Regions from separate parts of the Paraburkholderia sp. GAS206C genome, predicted to be linked through region 1. Evidence: predicted binding sites of a transcription regulator. Region 1 holds the regulator's gene; the other holds the start of a gene.
What was found. Region 1 encodes LexA, which represses DNA repair genes until DNA is damaged. Its sites were predicted from a motif close to ACTGTATNNNNATACAGT; they were not measured.
Positions count from the first base shown of each region.

Region 2: a site for LexA is predicted at 1,807-1,824, ahead of recA (recombinase RecA). Genes of this name have one in related genera too.

Region 1 covers NZ_JBNDKR010000006.1:522,791-528,143, forward strand. Annotated here, with positions in the region: gene nodI (nodulation factor ABC transporter ATP-binding protein NodI) at 1-409, opposite strand, end outside; gene P3T20_RS19580 (universal stress protein) at 622-1,113, shown strand; gene P3T20_RS19585 (DUF2939 domain-containing protein) at 1,235-1,888, opposite strand; gene P3T20_RS19590 (hypothetical protein) at 2,071-2,415, opposite strand; gene lexA (transcriptional repressor LexA) at 2,446-3,099, opposite strand; gene P3T20_RS19600 (sulfate ABC transporter substrate-binding protein) at 3,430-4,470, shown strand; gene cysT (sulfate ABC transporter permease subunit CysT) at 4,589-5,353, shown strand, end outside.
Region 2 covers NZ_JBNDKR010000003.1:374,259-379,611, forward strand. Annotated here, with positions in the region: gene P3T20_RS10045 (sensor histidine kinase N-terminal domain-containing protein) at 1-909, opposite strand, end outside; gene P3T20_RS10050 (response regulator) at 919-1,674, opposite strand; gene recA (recombinase RecA) at 1,905-2,981, shown strand; gene recX (recombination regulator RecX) at 2,935-3,771, shown strand; gene P3T20_RS10065 (DUF2889 domain-containing protein) at 3,869-4,606, shown strand; gene sucC (ADP-forming succinate--CoA ligase subunit beta) at 4,603-5,353, shown strand, end outside.

The DNA of each region.
Region 1 (5,353 bases):
GCAGCGACGGCACCATGGCGCGCGTTTGCGCCGCGCTCAGACCGAAGTAGCGGCCGAACACCAGAAGGTTTTCGCGCACGGTGAAATCCGGATCGAGGTTGTCGAACTGCGGCACTACGCCGACTCGCGCGCGGGCATACCTGGCGCGTGATGGAATCGGTTCACCGCCTAGGCGGATCGTGCCGGCGTCCGGAGCCGCGATGCCGAGCAGCATGCGCAGCGTGGTGGTCTTGCCTGCGCCGTTTGGGCCAAGCAGGCCGAAACACTCGCCGGGATGTACATGGAACGACAGGCCGTCAACGACAGTCTTACCACCATAGCGCTTGTGGACCTGTACGAATTCGATGGCGGCTTCTGGCATGGGTCGTTGTGGATTCCGAAAGATGTGAAGGGCCGTAAAGCTGCCCATTTTAGGGCATCGACGGCTTCATGTCGGCACTCGTGCACTGCTCGGGTGCGGGTTCCTGCGCTGCGGCATGATGCGCGAGGTGGCTGGGGACAACGGATGTGTTGTTAGCGTGCTGTTAGTACCCAGTTAGCGTTTTCCAACCCTTGCAAGCTGAATTGCGGCGCACCATGATTCATGACAGAGACCGCGATCGACGCGGTAGGGAGAACATCATGGCGAGCTACAAGAAAATCCTGCTGTGCTACGACGGCTCGCGCGAAGGCCGCAAGGCGCTGCGCTGCGGCGCCGACCTGGCGCTGGACCTGAAGGCGGAAACACATCTGCTGTCGGTTGTCGACATGCGCTCGAGCATTGCGCAAAGCGCCGGTCTCCTGACCGATGTGGCCTGCGGCAGCTTCGAGAAAACCGCTCGCGACATCCTGCAGGAAGGTGTGGAGTGGCTCACGGAGCGGGGCGTCACCGCACAAGGTCATTTTGCGTTCGGCCATCCCATAGACGAAATCGCCAATCTCGCCAACGAGCTGCATGTGGATCTCGTGGTGGTCGGTCACCGTTGCCGCACCGGCCTCTCGCGCTGGTGGATGGGCGCGGGCAATACGCCGCTGCTCGACCGCATCTCGTGCAGCATTCTGGTGGCGTGTTCGTCGGCGCAAGAGCAGGAGCAGGCCGCTGCACCGGCTGCTGCAGCTACCACTGCGGCCTGAGATAGAGCGGAGTGGCAGAGGCGCGCCTTTGCGGGTCGGGTCGTGCCTTGGGTACAGTCAGGCTGCGCGGGAGCGGGCGGCCTGACTGGTGAAGGCGCATTGCTTCGCCGCACGGCGAGCGCTAGCCGTTCAGATCTACCGCGGCCAGCTTCCATGAGAACAATCCTTCGCGCCGCAGAATCGCGGCATAGCGCGTATCGCCGACACCGTGCTGATACGTGACGACGAATTCATTGATGCCACGATAGGCGGCCGTTGTCTGCGGCGGTTGCGGCGGGGTTGTCGGTGAGCCAGCCGTCGCGGGAGCGGGCGCCGTCGGCGTCGAGTCTGCGCTGCCGGCAGGCGCATTGGCTGGCGCGTTCGCCGGCGCATCGGGCGGTACCGGTGGCCGTTGGGTCGGATCGCCGCGCGGCGGCATTCCGTTCAGGAGTGCGGCGACGCCATCTGGGGTTGCGTAAGCATCGACCAGCGGGCCAATGAGTGCGACGCCTATCATCGCGCCGAGGGCCGCGAGCGGATTGCCGTTGGCACGCGCCTGGATCTTTCTCGTCAGCAGACCCGCAATCTGATCCTTCAGGCTTTCGCGCAACGCGGGATAGTCGACATATTCGCTGACGGTTTGCGCGTCACGTTCATCGGCGGCGCGTTTCAGGCGATCGAGTGCGAGATACGGCGACGCATAGCCGTACCCGAGTACAGCCACGACCACAATGACAAGCACTGTGACGATCAGCGGCCGCGCGACGCCGCGTTTTGCAGGTGTTGAAACAGCCATCGGGCGAGCTTCTCCGTGAGGTGTGATCAAACGTGGACCGCATTCGCGGGAAAACGATCCCCATACGACCGATGCACGATTATCCCTGAGCCAACCGCGCGCAACCTCACGTAATGATCTTTACCGGGTGCGCGAACTGCCTGACGGCCGGTTCACCCACCTCTGGGCTTTCTTCCGGATGCTTACTCGAACATCGCATTCTGCACGCCGGCCGTTTCTTCGGCGATGCAGCGGTCGATCATGCGGCACACGGCGTCCACCGTGCCGACCATGATCAGACGCGACGGCCCGTGGTACACCCGCACCGGCGCGCGCCGGGCTGGCTCCGCCGTATTGAGCCCTGAATTTAGCGACACCCGTGCGAAGGCCGGCAGCGCCGACGGCAAGGTCGAAGCATGCGGCTGCGGGTCGTCGAACAGCGAAGCAGTAACACTGGACGCCTCGATCGGCGCGCACGGTACGAGATTGCGCAAATGGCGCAGGCGACCGAACTGACGGAAGGGCAGCAGGCGGGCAAGGCGTTCCATGATTCTCTCCAGTCGTTGTTCAGGCAAGGTTCAGAACTCAGTGGGGCGGATCAGCCCCACTGCGATGCCTTCCAGTGCGAATTCCGCACTGCCGGCCTGAACAAAGATATTTTCGTAATCGGGGTTCTCGGCGATCAGCTCGATGCCATTCGGCCGGCGCTTGAGACGCTTGACCGTCACGTCGTCGCCCAACCGCGCGACGATGATCTGGCCGTCTTTGGCTTCGCTTTTCTTCTGTACGGCGAGCAGGTCGCCGTCGAAAATGCCGGCGTCCCGCATGGACAACCCGCGCACCTTCAGCAGGTAGTCCGGCTTGCTGGAAAAGAGCGCCGGGTCGCAGGCGTAATGCTGCGAGACGTGTTCCTGCGCAAGGATCGGGCTACCCGCGGCCACCCGGCCAACCAGCGGCAGCGACAACTGCATGATGCTGGCGTGCGGCAGCGTGAACTGATGCGGCCCGTCGTCCTGACTGGCCAGCAGTAGCCGGATGCCGCGCGACGCGCCCGCGGCGAGCTCGATGACTCCCTTGCGAGCAAGCGCGCGCAAGTGCTCTTCCGCCGAGTTAGCCGAGCTGAAGCCCAGCTCGGCGGCGATCTCCGCGCGGGTGGGCGGAAAACCGGTGCGTTCGATGGCCCGGCGGATCAGGTCGAAAACTTCTTGCTGTCGTGCGGTGAGTTTGGTCATGGGGTCACTGTATGGATAGACAGGTGACTGTATTTTTATACAGTATCCGGCGCAATTCAAGCTTTACTTTAAGTTCTCGACCCTGGGTGTCAGTGGAACGCCGTCAGACGGCGTCCTAACACCGGTTTTCGTGCCGCAACGCCGCGTCTGGCTGTCATTACCACTTTTGAGTATTAAAAAATGAAGAAACATTATTTTTAATGATGAAAGCCCTTCGATAGACTGGGCCTCGAGTCGACGCAGGCAAGACGCGCGCAAGACCTCAAACACCAAACACAACAGACAGGAAGGGGCACGTTGCCTCGCCTGACCACCACGCGGAGAAGCTGGATGATCGATCAGGGCACGGGGCTCGCACGCAGGACCAGGAAGCTCATCACGGTGCTGGCGCTTGGCGCCGCAGCGGCACTTGGGCTGGCCGGACAGACGCAGGCGGCGGACACGACGCTGCTGAATGTGTCGTACGACCCAACGCGCGAGTTGTACCAGCAGATCAACGAGGCGTTCGGCAAACAGTGGAAAGCCCAGACCGGCGACACGATCACCTTCAAGCAGTCGCATGGCGGCTCAGGTGCGCAGGCGCGCTCGGTTCTTGACGGGCTGCAGGCGGACGTCGTGACGCTCGCGCTCGCTTATGACATCGATGCGCTTGCCAGCAAGGGCATCGTCGACAAGAACTGGCAGAAGCGTCTGCCGGACAACGCCGCGCCGTACACCTCGACGATCGTATTTCTGGTGCGCAAGGGCAACCCCAAACACATCAAGGATTGGGACGACCTGGTGAAGCCGGGCGTGTCGATCGTCACGCCGAACCCGAAAACCTCGGGCGGCGCACGCTGGAACTATCTGGCGGCGTGGGCGTATGCCGAGCATCAACCGGGCGGCAATGATCAGAAGGCCAAGGAATTCGTCACGAAGCTGTACAAGAACGCGGGCGTGCTCGATTCGGGCGCGCGTGGGGCGACGACGAGCTTCGTGCAGCGCGGTATCGGCGATGTGCTGATTGCCTGGGAAAACGAAGCGTTTCTGTCGCTCAAGGAGTTTGGTCCGGACAAGTTCGAGATCGTGGTGCCGTCGGTGAGCATTCTGGCTGAACCGCCGGTGTCGGTAGTCGACAAGGTGGTGGACAAGCATGGCACACGCAAGCTGGCTGAGGCGTATCTCAACTTCCTCTACAGCGAGCAGGGGCAGGAGATTGCCGCGGAGAACTTCTACCGTCCGCGTTCGGACAAGGTGCCGGCCGCGCTGACCGCGAAGTTTCCGAAGCTGAAGCTGTACACCGTGGATGACACGTTCGGCGGCTGGACGAATGCGCAGAAAACGCACTTCGCAGACGGTGGCGTGTTCGATTCGATCTACTCGCCGCAATGAGGCGTAACGAGGTAAGGCAGTCAGGCTGTCGTCCGGCGCGCCTCAAGGGGCGCGCCGTTTGGCCATTTAGCCTGGGCCAGCCGCGCGACCCGGTTTTCACCCTGAAAGAGCATCGAGCATGACAACGTTGACCTTCCGCAAGCCAAGCGCCTTACCGGGCTTCGGCCTGACGCTCGGCATCACAGTGGCGTATCTGAGCCTCGTGGTGCTGATTCCGCTTGCGGCGACCTTTCTCAAGACCGCCTCGCTCGACTGGACGCAGTTCGTGCACGCGGTCGCTTCGCCGCGCGTGCTGGCGTCGTACCGGTTGACCTTTTTTGCGGCGCTCGGCGGCGCGCTCGTCAATGCGGTATTTGGTTTTCTGGTGGCGTGGGTGCTGGTGCGCTATTCGTTTCCGTTCAAGCGTCTGGTTGACGCCGTCGTCGATCTGCCGTTTGCGCTGCCGACCTCGGTGGCCGGGATTTCGCTCGCGGCGGTTTACTCCGGTAATGGCTGGATAGGCCAGTTCCTCGAACCGCTCGGGATCAAGGTCGCCTTTACGCCTTTGGGTGTGCTGGTCGCATTGACTTTCATCGGTCTGCCATTCGTGGTGCGCACCGTGCAACCGGTGCTCGAAGAATTCGAGCGTGAGCAGGAAGAAGCGGCCGCGTGCCTCGGCGCGTCGCGCTGGCTGACGTTTCGCCGCGTCGTGCTGCCTGCGGTGATGCCGGCGTTGTTGACCGGCTTCGCGCTGGCCTTTGCGCGGGCGCTCGGCGAATACGGCTCGGTGATTTTCATTGCCGGTAATGTGCCGATGAAGTCGGAAATCACATCGCTGCTGATCATCACCAAGCTCGAACAATACGACTACGCTGGGGCAACGGCTCTTGCGGTCGTGATGCTG
Region 2 (5,353 bases), on a different contig from region 1:
TTCGGCCTGAGTGCGTAGACCGGCGAGCGGCGTTTTCATCTGATGGGCGGCGTCGGCGATAAAACGCTTTTGCAGCTCCATATTCTGTTCGAGGCGAGTTAGCAGGTCGTTGAACGACGTTACTAGCGGTTCGATCTCCGGCGGAGCGCGGCGCGCTTCGAGCGGCGACAGGTCGTCGGGACGCCGCGCGCGGATATGCGCCTGCAGCGCGTGCAACGGAGCGAGGCCGCGCGAGAGTCCGAACCATACGAGCACGATCGCGAGCGGCAGGATCACGAACTGCGGCAGGATCACGCCTTTGATGATGTCGTTGGCGAGCTGACTGCGTTTGTCGAGCGTCTCGCCCACTTGTACGAGCACCGGCAGCGCACCTGGCGTGTGCGGGAACTCGACCGTCGTGTAAGCGACGCGGATGTCGTTGCCGTGCAGCACGTCGTCGCGGAATTCAACGAGGCCCGGCGGCGGCCGGTCTTCCTCGTGCGGCAGCGGCATATCACGATCGCCGCTCACCAGCTCGCCGCGCGTGCCCAGCACCTGATAGAAGACCTTATCGACGTTGTCCGCGCTCAAGAAGTCGCGCGTCGCAGCGGGCAGGGACAGCTCAGCCACGCCGTTCACCGGATGGATCTGGCGGGCCAGCACGTACGCATCGGTTTCGAGCGCGCGGTCGAACGGGCCGTTGGCGATCGATTTGGCGACCAGGTAAGTGACCGCAATGCTCATCGGCCACAACAGCAGCAGCGGCGCAAGCATCCAGTCGAGGATCTCGCCGAACAGCGAGCGCGGGCGTGCCCCGGCGGCGGCTTCGGTTTCGTCGGGTGGCGCGAACGGGTTCGCGTAGCGGGCGTCGCGCGCCTCGTCGTCGAGGTCCACCGCTGGCGCCGCGGCGCGCTCTGCGCGTGCGGACATGAGCGCTCTCTATTTGAAGGGGTGGCTCGCGGGCATCTGGGCGGATGCGTGCGAGGAGGGCGTATTGGATTCGGGAGTTCCTGTTGTCCCAACTGCCGCGGTGGCCTTCTCCAGGCAGTAGCCAAGGCCGCGCACGGTGAGGATGCGCACACCGCTTGGCTCTATTTTTTTGCGCAGCCGGTGCACGTAGACTTCGATCGCGTTATTGCTGACCTCTTCGCCCCATTCGCACAGATGATCGACCAGTTGCTCCTTCGATACCAGCCGGCCGATCCGCTGCAGCAACACTTCGAGCAGGCCCAGTTCGCGTGCCGACAGCTCGATGATCTGCTCGTTGATGTAGGCAATCCGCCCCACCTGATCGAACGACAGTGAGCCGTGCCTTACCACCGTCGGGCCGCCGCCCGCGCCGCGGCGGGTCAGCGCGCGCACGCGGGCCTCGAGTTCATTGAGCGCGAACGGCTTGGCCATGTAGTCGTCGGCGCCGAGATCGAGGCCTTTGACGCGTTCGTCGACGCTGTCGGCGGCGGTCAAAATCAGCACCGGCAGGTTCGAATTGCGTGCCCGCAGACGGCGCAGCACCTCGAGTCCGGACATGCGTGGCAGGCCCAGATCGAGTATCAGGAGGTCGAAAGTTTGCATCGACAAGGCGGTATCCGCTTCGACGCCGTTCTTCACGTGATCAACGGCGTATGCCGATTGGCGGAGTGATCGAATCAGACCGTCCGCGAGTATGCTGTCATCTTCGGCAATGAGAATTCGCATGATGCGCCAGCCTGGCCTTGCCGGCACCGTAGAAATCCCGGCGCACAGCGGTCTCCAAAGATTTTGTGGGTAGTTTGGTGCAGTTTGACCACACATAAATGCATCGATGTGCGAATCGTGCTTGCCAAAACTACTGTTTTTTTATACAGTGTCTGCGTTTAGTGTGCTGTCTGTGATGAATGGGCCGCACACCTGCCTCAGACGCCGTTCATCATAGCAAAGGACGATTCATGGAAGAAAGCAAGAAAGGCCCGGCTGGACTGACTGCTGAAAAGAGCAAGGCATTGGCTGCCGCGCTCGCGCAGATCGAAAAGCAGTTCGGCAAAGGGTCGGTCATGCGGCTCGGCGCAGGCGAGGCAGTCGAAGATATCCAGGTGGTCTCAACGGGATCGCTCGGGCTCGACATCGCATTGGGCGTCGGCGGTTTGCCGCGTGGCCGGGTGGTCGAAATCTACGGGCCGGAATCGTCGGGTAAAACCACGCTGACGCTGCAAGTGGTCGCTGAAATGCAGAAGCTCGGCGGCACGGCAGCATTTATCGACGCGGAACACGCGCTGGACATCCAGTACGCGGGCAAGCTCGGCGTGAACGTGAACGATCTGCTGGTCTCGCAACCGGATACGGGCGAACAGGCGCTGGAAATCGCAGACGCGCTGGTGCGCTCGGGTTCGATCGACATGATCGTGATCGACTCGGTCGCGGCACTCGTGCCGAAGGCCGAAATCGAAGGCGAAATGGGCGACTCGCTGCCAGGTCTGCAGGCGCGTCTGATGTCGCAGGCGCTGCGTAAGCTCACCGGCACGATCAAGCGCACGAACTGCCTCGTCATCTTCATTAACCAGATCCGTATGAAGATCGGCGTGATGTTCGGCAATCCGGAAACCACCACGGGCGGTAACGCGCTCAAGTTCTATGCATCCGTGCGTCTGGACATCCGTCGTATCGGCTCGATCAAGAAAAACGACGAAGTGATCGGCAACGAAACGCGCGTGAAGGTCGTCAAGAACAAGGTGGCGCCGCCGTTCCGCGAAGCGATTTTCGACATCCTGTACGGCGAAGGCATTTCGCGTCAGGGTGAAGTGATCGACCTGGGTGTGTCCGCGAAGATCGTCGACAAGGCCGGTGCCTGGTATAGCTACAACGGCGAGCGTATTGGTCAGGGTAAAGACAATGCACGCGAATTCCTGCGCGAAAATCCCGAGATCGCACGCGAAATCGAGAACCGCATCCGTGAATCGCTGGGCGTGAATGCGATGGCGGATGTTGCTGCCGGCGCAGGCGCTGAACTCGCAGGCGAAGAGGAGTAATCGCCGCGTGATACGCAAGGGCCGACCTGTATCCAATGCAGGGCGTGATGCGGACGGCCCGCGCGACGGTGACCCAAGTGACTTGACCGGGTCACTGGGTTCACCCGAATCGTCATTCGATCCGTTCGAGTCTTTCGACGCGCACGATCAAGCTTCTGGCCGCGCATCCTCCGCGCGGCGGGGTTCAGCACTGGCGGGGCCAAGCGGCAACACTGACGCCGCCAGTTCGCCCGCAGAAACCACCTACACCCGCTCACGCCGCACACCGGGCGAGGCTCGAGGCGGAGCCCACGATAAGTCCGGTCCCGACCAAGACCGCGCCGCCAAATCAAAAGGCCCTGGCCGCTCCCTGAAGGGTCGCGCACTCGGCTATCTGTCTCGCCGTGAATACAGCCGTGCCGAACTCTCGCGCAAGTTGATGCCCTTCGTCGAAGAGGCCGATTCTCTCGATACCTTGCTCGATTCACTCGAGAAAGAGGGCTGGCTGTCCGATTCGCGCTTTGCCGAAAGCCTGATCCATCGCCGCGCATCGCGTCTCGGCGCCAGCCGGATCGTCGGTGAATTGAAGCGCCATGCGGTTGGCCAGACACTCATCGAGGAAGCCAGCGCACAGTTGCGCGAAACCGAGCTCACACGTGCCCAGGCCGTCTGGAGCAAAAAATACGGTCAGCTTCCGGAAACGCCCGCGGAACGCGCGCGTCAAGCGCGTTTCCTCGCCGCACGGGGGTTTTCCGGCGCGACGATCGGCAAGATTCTCAAGGGTCTCGACGACGAGTGGTCAGGCGATTAGCCTTGTCCCCGGATTGGTGCTGTGCACAATCCAACCTGTCTCAAATACCCGGTATGCTAAAATCAGGTGGTTTTCCAATTCGGCCTTTTCCTTCCGCATGTCGCTTTCCCCGCCCGTCTCCCGTCAGTTGCGCCATCGCCGCGCAATTCGTGCGGAAGCTTACGAGCGCGAGGACGGCCTGTGGGACATAGAGGCGTGCCTAACCGACCAAAAGCCACGTGACGTGGCGCTTGCGTCGGGCGTCCGGCCCAACGGTCAGCCGATCCATGAACTCTGGCTCCGCATTACGATCGATCGCAAGCTCAACGTTGTCGACGCGCAAGCGTCGTCCGACTGGGTGCCCTATCCCGGTCTTTGCGAAGCCACCAATCCCGCCTATCGTGCCCTCATCGGGCTCAATCTGTTCCACAATTTCCGTCGCGAAGCCGCCCGTTTGCTCGGTGGCACGGCAGGTTGCACGCATCTCACCGAGTTGTGCGCTTTCCTTCCTACGGCCGCCATTCAGGCGTTCGCCGGCGACGTGTGGAATACCAATGATGGCAAGCCGCCACACGAAGCGGATTCAGGGGACGCTTCACCTCAAGCCTCAGACGAGCACTCAAACGACAAGCCGCCATTCCAGCTGGGTCGCTGCCACGCGCTGCGATTCGATGGTGAGGCGGTGCGACAGTTTTATCCGCGCTGGTATGGTCGTGCGCCGCGTTCAGCGGAACGCGCGGATGCAGCAAGCGAGCAAAGCCAGTCCGCCGGCAACGGCAACGGCACGTCCCGTTTGAACGACAGCAGCGGAAACGAAGTTCAATCCAACTCTCAGACTGAAGGGAATCACGCATGAAGATTCACGAGTACCAGGGTAAGGAAATCCTGCGGAAATTCGGCGTCGCGGTACCGCGCGGCAAGCCGGTCTTCTCGGTGGATGACGCGGTCAAGGCCGCTGAAGAGCTCGGCGGCCCGGTATGGGTCGTGAAGGCTCAGATCCACGCGGGTGGCCGTGGCAAGGGTGGCGGCGTGAAGGTCGCAAAGTCGCTGGAGCAGGTTCGCGAGTACTCGAACCAGATCCTCGGCATGCAACTCGTCACGCACCAGACTGGCCCGGAAGGCCAGAAGGTGAACCGCCTGCTGATCGAAGAAGGCGCTGACATCAAGAAGGAACTGTATGTCGGCCTCGTGATCGATCGCGTCTCGCAGAAGGTCGTCGTGATGGCGTCGAGCGAAGGTGGCATGGACGTCGAAGAAGTCGCGGAAAAGACGCCTGAGCTGATCCACAAGATCGCTGTCGACCCGTCGACCGGTCTGAAGGACGCCGAAGCGGATGAACTGGCAACGAAGATCGGCGTTCCCGCCGCTTCGCTGCCGCAAGCTCGTGCAATCCTGCAAGGCCTGTACAAGGCATTCTGGGAAACGGACGCGTCGCTCGCAGAAATCAACCCGCTGATCCTGACCGGCGACGGCAAGGTCATCGCGTTGGACGCCAAGTTCAACTTCGATTCGAACGCCCTGTTCCGTCATCCGGAAATCGTCGCTTACCGCGATCTGGACGAAGAAGATCCGGCTGAAGTCGAAGCCTCGAAGTTCGACCTCG